2 regions of the Janthinobacterium sp. UMAB-60 genome follow, and region 1 is predicted to be linked to the other one. Evidence: predicted binding sites of a transcription regulator. Region 1 holds the regulator's gene; the other holds the start of a gene.
The links. Region 1 encodes NrdR, which represses ribonucleotide reductase genes. Its sites were predicted from a motif close to CACNANATNTNGTG; they were not measured.

Region 1 (7,894 bases):
GGCATGAGCGACGGGCGCGGCGCTCCTGTCCCAGTTCACATACGCCGTCTGGCGCACGGCGCGGACGATGGTGTCGAGCGCATAGCGGCCATTGTCGTCCAGGCGCGCGCTGGCGGACTGGTCGCCATAGCTGCCGCTGGCCGCCAGCAGCACGCTACTGGCGGCCAGCATCAATAGCGCGCCCAGCGACAGGGCCACCAGCAATTCGACCAGGCTCACGCCACGATACGGGTACAAGGCGCCGTTCATGCGCCACCTCCACCCAACTGGAATGCCAGCCTGGGCAGCGACTCGCCTGCCGCATTCACGGCGGGCGAGCCATCGGGCAAGCGGCCGCGCCAGCCCAGCTTGATGACGATGGGCGCGCCCTTGCCGCCGCTGCACGCCCAGTGCAAGCCTTGCGCAGCGGCATCCCAGGCGGATGCATCACGGCAGATATGCAGGCGCGCGCCGGGCAAGGCCGCATGCAGTTGCTGTTTCCATTCGGCGATGTCGAATTGCGCCAGTTCAGCCGCGCCGCAGGCGGCAGTACCAAAACAGTCGGGCGCGCCGCCGCCTGCTTCGGCGTCGTCCGCCGCCGCATAGGCCACGTTCAGGTAGGGATTGCCCGTATCGGGGCCATTCATGAGCACGCTGTTCGCGCGCATGCGCTCGGCCATGCCGGCGGCCAGTTGCACGCCCGCCGACAATAGCGCCGATTCGTGGCGCGCGCGCAGGGAATGCAGTTGCAGGATGCTGGCGCCGAGCAGGCCCAGCGCCAACAGCAGCAACGACACCAGCACCTCGACGAGGCTGCTGCCACCGGCAGGAAACATAGTGCGACCGCCATTGCGCATGCGCTACTCCCTTCCGCAGAAAGAGCCGCAACAACAGGCGGCCCAGCTACACGATAGGCGCGCGCAAAAAATCGGGTCTGCGCTGGCGCAAACAGCACGGCGATAAGATGAGAAGAACAGCGTAGGGATTGATCAGACCGCTTGCCAGGCGAACGCTGGCGTGGTGAACACGGGGCGCGGGAGCGGCCCCGTTTTCAACAAGGTGAACAAGAAGGTGTACGTCAGGGCTTGCTGCGCGCCTGTCCCACTTCGGCGATCGCATCCTGGAACTCGGCCAGGTCTTCGAAATTCTTGTAGACGGAGGCGAAGCGGATGTAGGCGATCTTGTCCAGACGCTTGAGTTCCTGCATGACGAGTTCGCCGATATAGCCGGAATCGACTTCGCGCAAGCCGCTGGTCAGCAGCTTTTCCTGGATGGAGGCGATGGCCGTATCCACCGAGGCGGCCGCGACGGGACGCTTGCGCAAGGCCAGCATCAAACTGCCGCGCAACTTATCCGCAGCGAACTCCGTCCGGCTGCCATTCTTTTTGACGACGGCCGGCATGATAAGTTCAATGCGCTCGTACGTGGTAAACCGCTTGTCGCATTTGCCGCAGCGGCGGCGGCGCCGTATGGCATCCCCTTCCTCCGATACGCGCGTATCGAGAACCTGGGTGTCGCCGTGCTGGCAAAATGGACATTTCATGGGCTGGCTACAACTTTATAGTAATAATTACGGGAAATCGCCGCCCTTGTACAAAGGGCGCCCGAATCACTCCGGGCGCCCTGGGGCACGAAGGAATGTGTCATACAGAATCTTACTCCGTATGACACATTCTGGACAAATAATTATGCGTACACCGGGTGCGCGTCGGCCAGCACTTTCACGGCCGCTTTCACGCGCTCGATGGTGGCGGCGTCATGCGGATTGTCCAGCACGTCGGCGATCAGGTTGCCCACTTCTTCCGCTTGCGCTTCCTTGAAACCGCGCGTCGTCATCGCCGGGCTGCCCAGGCGGATGCCCGAGGTGACGAAAGGTTTTTGCGGGTCGTTCGGGATGCCGTTCTTGTTGCAGGTGATGTGCGCGGAACCGAGGATGGCTTCGGCTTCCTTGCCCGTCAGGTTCTTGGCGCGCAGGTCGACCAGCATGACGTGCGATTCGGTGCCGCCGGAAACGATGCGCAAGCCGCGCTTGATCAGGGTTTTCGCCAGCACGTCGGCGTTCTTGACCACTTGCTTCTGGTATTCGACGAATTCCGGGCTCAGCGCTTCCTTGAAGGCAACGGCCTTGCCGGCGATCACGTGCATCAGCGGGCCGCCCTGGATGCCGGGGAAGATGGCCGAGTTGATGGCTTTTTCGTGTTCGGCCTTCATCAGGATGATGCCGCCACGGGGGCCGCGCAACGATTTGTGCGTGGTCGAGGTGACGAAGTCGGCGAACGGCACCGGGTTCGGGTACAGGCCGGCGGCGATCAGGCCGGCGTAGTGGGCCATGTCGACCATGAAGTAGGCGCCCACTTCCTTGGCGATCTTGCCGAAACGCTCGAAGTCGATCTTTTTCGAGAAGGCCGAGGCGCCGGCGATGATCAGCTTTGGCTTGCGTTCGCGGGCCAGACGTTCCATCGCCTCGTAGTCGATGTCTTCTTCCTCCGTCAAGCCATACGACACGACGTCAAACCATTTGCCAGACATGTTCAGCGGCATGCCGTGGGTCAGGTGGCCGCCTTCGGCCAGCGACATGCCCATGATCAGGTCGCCTGGTTTCAACATGGCAAAGAACACGCCCTGGTTCGCCTGCGAGCCGGAGTTCGGCTGCACGTTCGCGCATTCGGCGCCGAACAGCTGTTTCACACGGTCGATGGCCAGTTGCTCGGCCACGTCGACGTATTCGCAGCCGCCGTAGTAGCGCTTGCCCGGATAACCTTCGGCGTACTTGTTCGTCAGCTGCGAGCCTTGCGCTTCCATTACGGCTGGCGACGTGTAGTTCTCCGACGCGATCAGTTCGATGTGGTCGTGCTGGCGCGTGTTCTCTTTTTGAATGACGGCGAACAATTCAGGATCGACGTTGGCGAGGGTGTGATCTTTTGCAAACATGTAAAAACTCCAAGTATGAGGGTGCTTGTACTGGCAGGTTGGATCGAATGAGGGGAGCCGGCGTTAAGTGAATAACAACATTGGACAGGCAGCCTCTTCGTGCTTTTCCATAGTGGCTACCCAGGCGAACGGCTGATGAAAAATCTCACGTTTCCCGGTGGGTGCCCACCTTTCGCCGGTTTGTCGATCGCCATCCAGGCAGATCGCCGACTTTTCGCCAGTCACGTGAGACGTAATGGAAATCAAATTGTAAGTTAAGTGTCCAAATTGAGCAAGGAATGCAACCGTGCGGCTATAATCGCCGCGCGCAGCCCGGGCATGGCCCCAGGCCGCCCCGGAGCGTGACTGCGGCTCTTAAGCTGGACTTAAACCTGGCTGCGGCATGTAAGCGTATGTTACGAAGCTTGCCATTGCGCCCCCCGGATTTACAATGCTGCGGTGCAACTTATATGCAGCTTTTGCATGGCTTTCCAGCAAGCGCCCACAGTCACAAGAAGAAAAATCGCGTAAAATGTTGCTCAATCTCACTACTGGCGCAATAAACATGCCTTCAGTCTTTACCTGGAACGTACGTGTCTACTATGAAGACACCGACGCCGGCGGCATCGTGTATTACGCAAATTACCTGAAATTCTTCGAACGCGCGCGTACCGAATGGCTGCGCGCCATCGACGTGGGCCAGCAGGAATTGCTGGAACAGCACGACGCGATGTTCGTTGTCAAAAGCGTCAACGCCGACTATCATGCGCCAGCCAGGCTCGATGACACGGTAAGATTAACCTTAAGCATAGAAAAAATGGGGCGCGCCTCCATCGTTTTCCTGCAACAAGCCTGGTGCGGCGAGCGCCTGCTGAACACGGCCCGCGTCAAGATCGGCTGCGTCGACTCGACACTGCGTCCGCGCGCCGTGCCTGATGCAGTGGCGGCCCGCATGCGCGCCGCCTGAGCCCTACCGCCACCCCCCGGACAATTCACCCAACAGACTGCCAGCCAATGAACGTTACACAAGATCTTTCTTTCCTCGCGCTCATCTCCAATGCCCATTTGATCGTGCAACTGATCATGGCCCTGCTGCTGCTGATTTCCCTGACCAGCTGGACCTACATTTTCCGCAAGATGTTTGCCGTGCGCCAGGCGCGCAAGCAGACCATCGAATTTGAACGCAGCTTCTGGGCCGGCGGCAACCTGCATGCGCTGCATCAAAGCGCCAGCGGCAACCGCGACCAGAGCGGCGCGCTGGCCCGCATCTTCGACGCCGGCATGGGCGAATTCATCAAGGGCAAGGCATCGTACGGTTCGCGTGAAGCGCTGGACGTGGGCGCCGTGCTCGACGGCGCACGCCGCGCCATGCGCGCCGCCTTCCAGCGTGAAATGGACGTGCTCGAATCGCACCTGGCCTTCCTCGCCTCCGTCGGCTCCGTCTCGCCGTACATCGGCCTGCTCGGCACCGTCTGGGGCATCATGAACGCCTTCCGCGGCTTGGCCAACGTGCAGCAAGCCACGCTGGCCGCCGTCGCGCCCGGCATTGCCGAAGCGCTCATCGCCACCGCCATCGGCCTGTTCGCGGCGATTCCGGCCGTCGTCGCCTACAATCGCTTTTCGCATGACATCGACCGCCTGGCGATCCGCTTCGAGAGCTTCGTCGAGGAATTCTCCAACATCTTGCAGCGCCAGTCGCGCTAAGAGGGAGCAGCGTCCATGGGTTCCTCATTCAATAGCGGCGGCATGCGCGGCGGCCGCGGCCGCAAGTTCAAGTCCGAGATCAACGTCGTGCCCTACATCGACGTGATGCTGGTGCTGCTGATCATTTTCATGGTGATGCCGTCGTCGAACAATCCCAGCGTGGTGAACCTGCCCAACGCGGAGAGGTCGGCGAAACCGCCCGATGACTATATTCAGATCGTGCTCAAACCGAATGGTTCGCTGTCGATCGGCGTCATCGGCAAGGAACAGCTGTCACCGGAAACGGAACCGAACCGCGACGCCCTGCTGCGCAAGCTGCGCGGCTTGCACGAGAGCAATCCCGACTATCCCGTGATGATTGCGGGCGACAAGGAAAGCAAGTACGACGATGTGATCCAGCTCATTTCGGAAGCGAAAAAGATGGGCATTACCAGAGTCGGCCTGGCCACCAAGTAAGCGCAGCACCCTGTTTCCAGACTTGACCGTTTTTAGATAGACTAGACTTTGCAGACCAAACAAATCGACCATGTACTCGGCAAGCCCTACAGCGTGCCGCGCGAACGCAGCCGCTGGCCCTCGCTGGGCCTGGCGCTGGCGATGCACCTTGGCCTGCTGTTTTTCCTGTGGGTGGGCGTACACTGGCAAAATACGGAACCTGTCGCCGTCGAAGCGGAAGTGTGGGACCTGAAAGTGCAGACGGCCGCGCCGCCGCCCGAGGTGGCGACGGAACCGGAGCCGACACCGACTCCTCCGCCGCAACCGCAAGTGGAACAGCCGGCCCCGCCGCCGCCACCGCCCGTGGCAGCACCCGAGCCGAAGGTTGACCTGCGCGAGGCGGAAATCGCCCTGGAACGCAAGAAGGCCAAGCTGAAGGAAGAAAAAGACAAAGCGGCAGCGGAAGAACGCCGCAAGCAGGAATTGAAGGAACGCGAGGAAGAAAAGCGCGAACTGGAAAAACAGAAGCAGAAAGAAAAAGACAAGGCCGACAAGCTGGAAAAAGAAAAGGCCGACAAGCTGGAGAAAGCCAAGGAAGCCAAAGAGAAAGCTGCAGAAGAAAAAGCCGAGAAAGAACTGGCCGACAAAAAAGCGGCAGCGGAAAAAGCCGCCAAGGCCAAGAAAGCTGCGGCTGAAAAAGCCGCTGCCGACAAAATCCGTGCCGATGACATGAAGCGCATGATGGCGCAGGCAGGCAATGGCACAACGGGCACGGCCGCGAAAGCGACCGCGCCACGCAAGGACAGCGGCTATGTCGCTGCCCTGACGAGCAAGATCAAGAGCAATATCGCGTACAGCGGTAGCACGGACGTGCCGGGTAACCCGCGCGCCGTGTTCAAGATCGAGCAACTGCCAACTGGGGAAATTATTTCGGTCCGAAAGATTAAAAGCAGCGGTCTGCCGGCGTATGACAGCTCGGTGGAAAACGCCATTAATAAATCGTCGCCACTGCCGAAGAAAAAAGACGGCACCGTGGAACGCGAGATTGAACTCATATTCGAGATGAAGGATTTGCCTAAATGATGACCATGAAAAAAATGAGCTATGTCGTGCTCTGCGCCAGCCTGATGCTGGGAGCCTCCGGCGCCCAGGCGCAGCTGCGCGTGGAGATTACAGGGATCGGCAGCAATCAGATCCCGGTGGCTGTCGCCAGCTTCGTCAATGAATCGGCGGCGCCGCAATCGCTGTCGGGCATCATCAAGGCCGACCTGGCGCGCAGCGGCGTGTTCAAGCTGATCGACGCCGATGCGCCTGTGTCGGAAACGGCGCCCGTCAGCTACGACCAATGGAAGTCGCGCGGCGCCGACGCGCTGGCGGCCGGCAGCGTGCAAAGCATGGCCGATGGCCGCCTGGACGTGCGCTACAAGCTGTTCGACACCATCAAGGGCGCGCAGATCTCCAGCATGAACAATGCGGCCGCGCCGCAGTTCAACCGCTTGCTGGCGCACAAGATCGCCGATGACATCTATGAAAAACTGACCGGCACGAAAGGCGCGTTCGCCACACGCATCGCCTACGTCACGCAATCGGGCCGCGAATACCGCCTGGAAATCGCCGACGCCGATGGCGAAGGCATCCAGGTCGCCCTGCGCTCGAACGAGCCGATCATTTCACCGTCGTGGTCGCCGGATGGCACCAAGGTGGCGTATGTCTCGTTCGAAAAGAAAAAGCCCATCGTTTACGTGCAAAACCTGGTGACGCGCCAGCGCACCATCGTATCGAATGAAAAAGGCAGCAATTCGGCACCGAGCTGGAGCCCGGACGGCGCACGCCTGGCCGTCGCCCTGTCGCGCGATGGCCATACCCAGGTCTACACCGTCAATGCCGACGGCAGCGGCTTGCGCCGCGTCAGCAACAGCAGCGGCATCGATACGGAACCCCAATTCTCGGCCGATGGCCAAAGCATTTACTTCACCAGCGATCGCAGCGGCGGACCACAAATCTACCGCATGTCGGTCAGCGGCGGCGAAGCCAAGCGCGTGACGTTTGGCGGCTCCTACAACATCAGCCCGCGGATTTCGTCCGACGGGAAGACTCTTGCTTATATTTCCCGTCGCGACGGCAATTTCCAGCTCTACGCGCTCGACCTGGCTAGTGGCCAGGAACTGCGCCTGTCGGACACCGCCAACGACGAATCACCGAGCTTTTCGCCCAACGGGAAATATATCATGTACGCGACCGAATCCGGACGACGCAAGTCGCTGGCAGTGGTATCGGTGGATGGCCGCGTCAAACAGCGTTTGACTACGCAAGCTGGCAATATCAAGGAGCCCACCTGGGGTCCTTTCATGAAGTAAATGCTGTACAGTTTCACCTTTAACCATGACCCGGAGAATAAAAATGAGTAACTTTAAAAGTTTGGCTTTCATCGCCGCTACCGCAGCCCTGCTGTCCGCCTGCAGCACCCCAGTCAAAGTCGCAGAAACCCCAGTGGTTGAGCGCGCTCCTGAAAAAGTCGTCGCTCCAGTTGACACCCGTCAAGTTCAGCCAGTAACGACCGCATCGGTCGATCCACTGGACGATCCAAAAGGCGTGCTGGCTAACCGCAGCATCTACTTCGACTTCGACAAATACGTCGTGCGCGAAGCGGACACCCCAGTCGTGCAAAACCACGCTGCTTACCTGGTGAAAACCCCAGCACGCAAGATCCTGATCCAAGGTAACACCGATGAACGCGGTGGCGCTGAGTACAACCTGGCCCTGGGCCAGAAACGTGCTGAAGCCGTGCGCAAGTCGATGGCCGCCCTGGGCGTGCCAGAAGGCCAAATGGAAGCCGTGTCGCTGGGCAAAGAAAAGCCTAAAGCAC
Region 2 (7,894 bases), on a different contig from region 1:
CGACGCGGGCCACACCATCATCCTCATTACGCATGACCGCAAGGTGGCGGCCCAGGCGCGCCGCGTGATCGAGATCAGCGATGGCGAAATCATCGCAGACTCGGGCGCCATCGCCATTCCCGCCACGTCGACGGCTCTGCCGCCGCTGGACATGTCGCGCGCCGCCCACGATACAGGCGCGTCGCTGGGCACGGAATTGCTCGACGCGGCGCGCGCCGCCTGGCGCGTGCTGTGGATCAACCGCTTCCGCACGGGATTGACCCTGCTCGGCATCGTCATCGGCGTCGCTTCCGTGATCGTCATGCTGGCCATCGGCCTGGGCACGCGCCAGCAAGTGATGGCCCAATTGGGCGCGTTCGGCTCGAACCTGCTGTACATGGCGTCGCGCGGCGAAAGCTCGCGCATCCCCGGGCGCAGCATCACCCTGGCCGACCTCGATGCGCTCAAGGATGTGCCGGGCATCACCCACGTGCTGCCGAATGTCACGGGCAACAAGGTGATACGCCACGGTAACCTCGACGTGCAGACCTATGTGCGCGGCACGGGGCCGGCCCTGCCGCAGATCCAGACCTGGCCGGTGGCCAAGGGCGGCTTCTTTACCGACGAGGACGAACGCGAGATGGCCACCGTGGCCGTGCTGGGCGCGCACCTGGCCGAAAAGCTGATGCCCGACGTGCCCAACCCCGTGGGGCAGAGCATCCTGATCGGCAACGTGCCGTTCCAGGTGATCGGCGTGATGAGCGCGAAGGGCGCGCTGACGGGCGAGAAGGATGAAGACGACGTGCTGCTGCTGCCGTTTTCCACGGCCGGCATCCGCGTCTTCGGCCAGCGCGAGCCGACGTACACGGTCCTGGCGGTGGCCGACGTCAAGCGCGTGACGGAAGTGGAGGCGGCGGTCGACGCCACCATGTTCGAGCGCCACCGCATCCGCGACTATGGCATCAGCAACGCGGCCGCGTCGATCGCCGCCGAAGCGAAGACGCAGGACAACATGACCATGATGCTCAGCCTGATCGCCGCCGTCTCGCTGGTGGTGGGCGGCATCGGCGTCATGAACGTGATGCTGATGACGGTGCGCGAGCGCACGCGCGAAATCGGCATCCGCATGGCGACGGGCGCGCGCCGGCGCGACATCCTGCGCCAGTTCCTCACCGAAGCCGTGCTGGTGTCGGTGGTGGGCGGCGTGGCCGGCATCGTGGTCGGCGTGACGGTGGCCGGCTTGCTGCTGGTGTGGGACGTGCCGGTGATCTTTTCCCTGAGCGCCATCGCCGGCGCGTTTGCCTGCGCCGTGGTGACGGGACTGGTGTTCGGCTTCATGCCGGCGCGCAAGGCGTCGGGACTCGATCCGGTGGTGGCGCTGGCGGGACAGTAGGTGTCGTCACGATGCCGGCAGCCACGCTGCCGGCAAAAAAATGTTGCCCTGGCTCCAACACACGGTACTATCTCCCCATAATATAAGAAAAGCTGTGTTTTATGCCCTTGCGGGCACACACCAACCACCACAGGAGAACCCGATGCAGAAGAAATCAACCTTGAAGACCGGTATCGCCGCCGCCCTCATGCTGGCGTTCGGCATGGGCGCCGTGCAGGCCCAGGCACAGGAAGTCGTGCGCCTGGGGAATTTGAAATTCGCCCATTACGGCGCCGTGTCGTACATCAAGGAAATCGCGCCCAAGTGCGGCATCAAGGTCGAAGAGCATATCTTCGCCAAGGGACTCGATGTGATGCAGGCGATCATCGCGGGCGAGCTGGACGTGGGCGCGACGGCGTCCGAAGCGGCCATTTCCGGCCGTGCCGGCGGTGCGCCCATCTATGTGGTGGCCGGTTTTGCCAAGGGCGGCGCGCGCCTGGTGGCGGGCGCCGGGCAAAAGATTGCCAACGTGAAGGATCTGAAGGGCAAGCGCGTGGGCGTGACGCGCGGCGGCATCCAGGAAGTGCTGCTGCTGGCCGAGCTGGCGCAAGCGGGCCTGACGTATGCCGACACCAAGGGCAAGGATGTGCAACTGGTGTTCCTCGCGTACGCCGACTTGAACCAGGCGCTGATGGGCAAGAATATCGACGCCATGATGCAGTCGGAACCGCAATCGTCGCAGGCGATCAACAAAGGTTTTGGTACGGAAATCCTGAAACCGTATGACACGCCGATCGGCGAGCCCGTGCGGACCATGGTGATGACGGAAAAGTTCTACAAGGAACGTCGTCCGGTGGCGGAAAAATTCATGCGCTGCTTCGTCGAAGCGACGAAAACCTTTATCGATAACAAGGCGACGGCGGAAAAGTACGTGCGCGAAGTCGTGTTCCGCGGCCAGATCACGAAGGATGACTTCGACGACGCGATCAGCAATTCGCCGTATTCGTACGACATCTCGCCCGAGCATATCCAGGTAACCACCGATGTGATGGTGAAAACGGGCGTGGGCCGCATGACGAAGCCGCCCGTGGCCAAGGACTGGGTCAAGACGGACTTGCTGGAGCAGGCGAAAAAGAGCCTGAACGTGAAGTAAACCGGAGATGGGCAGTGCCCGATGGCCCGCTTGAGCGGGCCATCATTTTTTGTGGCACACATATATATAGGTGGGCGGCGCGAAAGATTGTCGAAATCTTGAGGGTGCGCCACCCCGTCACGCCTCAGGCGCGATATCATGGCAGGCTTGCAGCCTCGGTCGGTGGCATATTGCCCGCCACCCATGCTGTCGCTTGAATCGCGCTTGTCGGCTATGGTGTAAACTTAAACTATGCAGATCTATTTCTTTCTTATCGCCGCCCTGTTGTACGCGGCGTGCGCGGTGCTTCCCTCGTCCCGTGCCCGGCTCATTGCCGGCCTGACCGGCGTCGCCTGGCTGGCGCACGCCGCCACCCTGTGGTTCGACCTGATGGCGCCGGGCACCTTGCGCTTCGGCTTTTCCGCCATGCTGTCGGCCGCGCTGTGGGTATCGGTGGGCGCCTACTGGATAGAGAACCGCAATTTCAGCCTGGACGGCCTGCGCCGCATGGTCATGCCCAGCGCCGTCATCGCCATCGGCCTGGCCTGGGCCTTTCCTGGCAGCCAGGTCAGCATGGAAGGCAAGTCGGCCGTCTTCGGCTGGCATATTGCCGTGGCCGTGCTCGCTTACAGCACCCTGACGATTGCCGCCTTTCACGCCGTACTGATGGCGCTGCAGGAATCGCGTTTGCATACGCGCAGCGAAAGCCGCGGCTTCATCGGCAGCGCGCTGGACCAGTTGCCGGCCCTGCTGACGATGGAAAAGTTGCTGTTTCGCATGATTGGCCTGGGCTTCATCCTGTTGAGCCTGACCGTGCTGTCAGGCATCGTGTTTTCCGAGCAATTATTTGGCAAGGCCTTGACCTGGGATCACAAGTCGGTGTTTACCATGCTGTCGTGGCTGTTGTTTGCCGCGCTGCTGGCAGGCCGGCGCTTTCGCGGCTGGCGCGGCAAGACGGCCCTGAGTTTTACCCTGGCCGGTTTCGCCACCTTGTTGCTGGCCTATGTCGGCAGCCGTTTTGTACTGGAAGTGGTTTTACACCGAGGATTCGCATGACACGTGTTTTATTCTGGCTGGCGCTGGTGTTCCTGGTGCTGTTTGCTATCCGCAGCAAGATTCGTGGCATGCAGCAACGGGCCCGCGCGCAACAGCAGCAGCCGAATCCGTATGCGTCGCCGGTGCGGCCACAGGAATTGCCCGATGCCGAGCTGATGCTGTGCTGCGCCCATTGCGGCGTATATTACCCGGCCTCGGAAAACGTGCAGGCCAAGGGCCACGATTACTGCAGCCACGCGCACGCCACGCTGTAAGGGCCGGCCGGCAGATTCGCTCGCGTTGCTCATCCGTATCGTAACGTCCTCCGGCCTGCGTCCGGCGTAGCATCTGCAGCAGGCGCTTCGTCGCCGCCATTGCAGAAAGGCGTGTCCCATGTCCAGCCCCAGCCCGCATGCCGTGACCGCCGCCGGCATGCCACCGGCGCCTCAACTGAGCGGCAACTCCCTGCCCATGCAGGCGCTGCGTGCGCAGATCGCCCGTATCGCCCGCTGTGGCGCGCCAGTGGCCATCCGCGGCGAATCGGGTACGGGCAAGGAATTGGCGGCGCGCGCCATCCATGCGCAGGGTGCGCGCGCCAGCTTCCCTTTTATTGCCGTCAACTGCGGCGCGATTCCCGAAGCGTTGATGGAGGCCGAATTCTTCGGCTGCCGCCAGGGCGCCTATACGGGGGCGCTGCATGAGCGCCAGGGCCTGTTCCAGGCGGCCCATGGCGGCAGTTTGCTGCTCGATGAAGTCGACGATCTGCCGCTGGCCATGCAGGTCAAGCTGTTGCGCGTGCTGCAGGAGCGCCGCGTGCGCAAGCTGGGCGGTAGTGCTGACGAGGCCGTCGACGTGCGCATCCTGTGCGCCAGCCAGCATGGCCTGGCGCGCGGCGTGGCCGCCGGCACGTTTCGTCAGGATCTGTTTTACCGCCTCCAGGTGATCGAGCTGGCGCTGCCGCCGCTGCGCGAGCGGCGCGGCGATCTGCAGGTATTATGTGAGGTGATCCTGGCGCGTCTGGCGCCACGCCAGGCCGTGAGCCTGGCGCCGTCCGTGCTGGCGGCTCTGGCCGCGTATGCGTTTCCCGGCAATGTGCGCGAACTGGAAAACCTGCTGGAGCGCGCACTGGCGTTTGCCGACGGCGGCGTGATTGCACTCGACGCGCTGGCCTTGCCGTCCGCGGCGGCCAGCATGCCGCTGCGGGCGGCGCCGGAACCGCCGGCCGCGCCGGAGCGGCAGCTGTGTCTGCCCGGCATGGCGGCATATGGCGTGCCGCCCGTCTTGCCGCTGGACATGTATTTACGCCAGGCCGAGCGCGACATGATCATGCAGGCGCTGCTGCAGGCGCGCTATCACCGCGCACGGGCGGCGCGCCAGCTGGGCCTGAGCGTGCGCCAGCTGCGTTACCGGATGCAGAAATTGACGATACAGGAAGCGCTACCTTGATGACAGCATGGACGATAGATGAAGATGGCTGGTGCGACGGCGCGCTGCGCTATGACTCGCCGTACCACGATGCGCGCCCGGACGGTGCGCAAGTCGATTTGCTGGTGATCCATAACATCAGCTTGCCGGGCGGCCACTTTGGCGGACCGCATGTGTCGGACTTGTTTACCGGCCGGGTAGACTATAATGCCGATCCTTCTTTCGCCGACCTGCGTGGCTTGCAGGTGTCGGCGCACTTTTTTGTGCGGCGCGATGGTGCGCTGTTGCAATATGTTTCTACTGATCAACGTGCCTGGCATGCCGGCGCGTCCATGTTCGAAGGACGCCCGCAGTGCAATGGCTATTCCATCGGTGTCGAAATGGAAGGCGCGGACGATGTGCCCTTCCAGCGGCGGCAATACCATGTGCTGGCGGCGCTGACGGCGGCACTGGTGGCGCGCTACGGGCTGTCCCAGGTGCGCGGCCACGAGCACATTGCGCCGGGGAGGAAGACGGATCCGGGGCCGTTTTTTGACTGGCATTTTTATCAAAAATGCTGGCTGGAAACTATGCGCGGGCAGCCTGCGTTAGCGCTTACTACGCGGGGATTGGGCTTTCCATCCGTGCCCTGAAAAGTCAACCGAAATCGTATATGAAAATACAAAAAATTACGCTGGCGGATGCCGGAAAACTATTGCATCGGCTTTCGATGGGCACTACAATTAGTGCATAACTTGGATTTAAAGACTATATGTAGTGCCATCACAGACGTTTTCAGAATTATTACCAAAGCTACCCTGTTTGTTGATATGGCAACGGGAACTGGCGTTTCATCACCCTTGATCGTGTTTCGCGCCAGCCGGGCTGTACAGGTTGGCCGTATGATTTTTGGCTGTATATTATTTACTATTTAGCAACAAATACCTGAAGAAACCCTGACCATCGGGCGTTCTATTCAACAACACACGCGGCAGCAAAACTGCAGGCTGACTTTAGCTGACAACGGGAGCTTCAATGCAATCACCACAAGATATTTCCATCCATCCAACGCCAGTATCGCCAGCGCCAGGCGCGGCCAATAGCGTGGCGAGCACGGGCGCGGCATTGGGCGACTATCGCATCATCCGCCGCAACGGCGCGGTGGTGGCATTTGAGCCTTCGAAGATCGCCATCGCCATGACCAAGGCGTTTTTGGCCGTTAACGGCGGCCAGGGCGCCGCTTCGGCACGCGTGCGCGAACTGGTGGAGCAACTGACCGACGGCGTCGTCGCCGCGCTGGTGCGCCGCCATCCGGGTGGCGGCACCTTCCATATCGAAGACGTGCAAGACCAGGTGGAACTGTCGCTGATGCGTTCGGGCGAGCACGACGTGGCGCGTGCCTACGTGCTGTACCGCGCCAAGCACATGGAAGAGCGCCGCTTGCAGAAGGAGGCGCTGGGCGCTTCCGCGCAAGTGACCGCCCCCCAACTGAACGTCACCGACAACGGCGTGCGCCGCCTGCTGGACATGCAGGAAGTGCGCGACCTGATCAACGCCGCCTGCGCCGGCCTGGAAAAGCACGTCGATGCCGACGCCATCCTGGCTGAAACCGTGAAAAACCTGTACGACGGCGTACCCGTCGAAGAGCTGCACAAGTCGGCCATCCTGGCGGCGCGCGCGCTGATGGAAAAAGATCCGGCCTACAGCCAGGTCACGGCCCGCATCCTGCTGCACACGGTGCGCAAGGAAGTGTTCGGCAAGGAAGTGCCGCAAGCGGCCGCTGCCGCCGAGTACCTGACGTATTTCCCGCAATATATCGCCAAGGGCATCGCCAACGACCTGCTGAATCCGGTACTTGCCAGTTTCGACCTGGAACGCCTGGCCAAGGCCATCGTTGCCGACCGCGACTTGCAATTCGGCTACATCGGCCTGCAAACGCTGTATGACCGCTACTTCCTGCACATCCATGACGTGCGCATCGAAATGCCGCAGGCGTTCTACATGCGCGTGGCCATGGGCCTGTCGCTGAACGAGGCGGACCGCGAAGCGCGCACCATCGAGTTCTACAATCTGCTGTCCTCGTTCGACTTCATGAGCTCGACGCCGACCCTGTTCAACTCCGGTACCCTGCGTTCGCAACTGTCGTCGTGCTACCTGAGCACCGTCTCGGACGACCTGGAAGGCATCTACGACGCCATCAAGGACAACGCGCTGCTGGCCAAGTACGCCGGCGGCCTGGGTAACGACTGGACGCCAGTGCGCGCCCTGGGCGCCCACATCAAGGGCACCAACGGCAAGTCGCAAGGCGTGGTGCCGTTCCTGAAAGTGGTCAACGACACGGCCGTGGCAGTCAACCAGGGCGGCAAGCGCAAGGGCGCCGTCTGCGCCTACCTGGAAACCTGGCACATGGACATCGAGGAATTCCTCGACCTGCGCAAGAACACGGGCGACGACCGCCGCCGCACGCACGACATGAACACGGCGAACTGGATTCCCGACATGTTCATGAAGCGCGTCATGGAAAAAGGCGAGTGGACCCTGTTCTCGCCATCCGAAACGCCGGACTTGCACGACCTGGTCGGCAAGGCCTTTGAAAAGGCTTACCTGGGCTACGAAGCCAAGGCAGCCGCCGGCGAAATCCGCTCGTTCAAGAAGATCGCCGCGCTGGACCTGTGGCGCAAGATGCTGTCGATGCTGTTTGAAACGGGCCACCCATGGATCACGTTCAAGGATCCTTGCAACATCCGCAGCCCGCAGTCGCACGTCGGCGTCGTCCACAGCTCGAACCTGTGCACGGAAATCACGCTGAACACGGGCCCTGACGAAATCGCCGTCTGCAACCTCGGTTCCGTCAACATGCCGGCGCACATGAAGGAAGGCAAGCTCGATCACGTCAAGCTGGCCAAGACCGTGCGCACCGCCATGCGCATGCTCGACAACGTCATCGACATCAATTACTACGCGGTCGAGAA

Region 2: K0F86_RS02345 (ribonucleoside-diphosphate reductase subunit alpha) is a predicted target of NrdR. The motif match lies at 5,689-5,702, and genes of this name have one in related genera.

Annotation. Positions count from the first base shown of each region.
Region 1 is NZ_LT607497.1:68,501-76,394, forward strand. Features, by position in the region: partial or broken gene K0F86_RS22635 (PilW family protein) at 1-249, opposite strand, end outside; gene pilV (type IV pilus modification protein PilV) at 246-815, opposite strand; gene nrdR (transcriptional regulator NrdR) at 1,058-1,522, opposite strand; gene glyA (serine hydroxymethyltransferase) at 1,666-2,910, opposite strand; ZMP/ZTP riboswitch at 3,022-3,145, opposite strand; gene ybgC (tol-pal system-associated acyl-CoA thioesterase) at 3,455-3,856, shown strand; gene tolQ (protein TolQ) at 3,904-4,593, shown strand; gene K0F86_RS22665 (ExbD/TolR family protein) at 4,609-5,049, shown strand; gene tolA (cell envelope integrity protein TolA) at 5,098-6,111, shown strand; gene tolB (Tol-Pal system beta propeller repeat protein TolB) at 6,117-7,385, shown strand; gene pal (peptidoglycan-associated lipoprotein Pal) at 7,429-7,894, shown strand, end outside.
Region 2 is NZ_LT607482.1:516,097-523,990, forward strand. Features, by position in the region: gene K0F86_RS02315 (MacB family efflux pump subunit) at 1-1,372, shown strand, start outside; gene K0F86_RS02320 (ABC transporter substrate-binding protein) at 1,515-2,504, shown strand; gene K0F86_RS02325 (inner membrane protein YpjD) at 2,736-3,539, shown strand; gene K0F86_RS02330 (PP0621 family protein) at 3,536-3,793, shown strand; gene K0F86_RS02335 (sigma 54-interacting transcriptional regulator) at 3,912-4,964, shown strand; gene ampD (1,6-anhydro-N-acetylmuramyl-L-alanine amidase AmpD) at 4,964-5,575, shown strand; gene K0F86_RS02345 (ribonucleoside-diphosphate reductase subunit alpha) at 5,958-7,894, shown strand, end outside.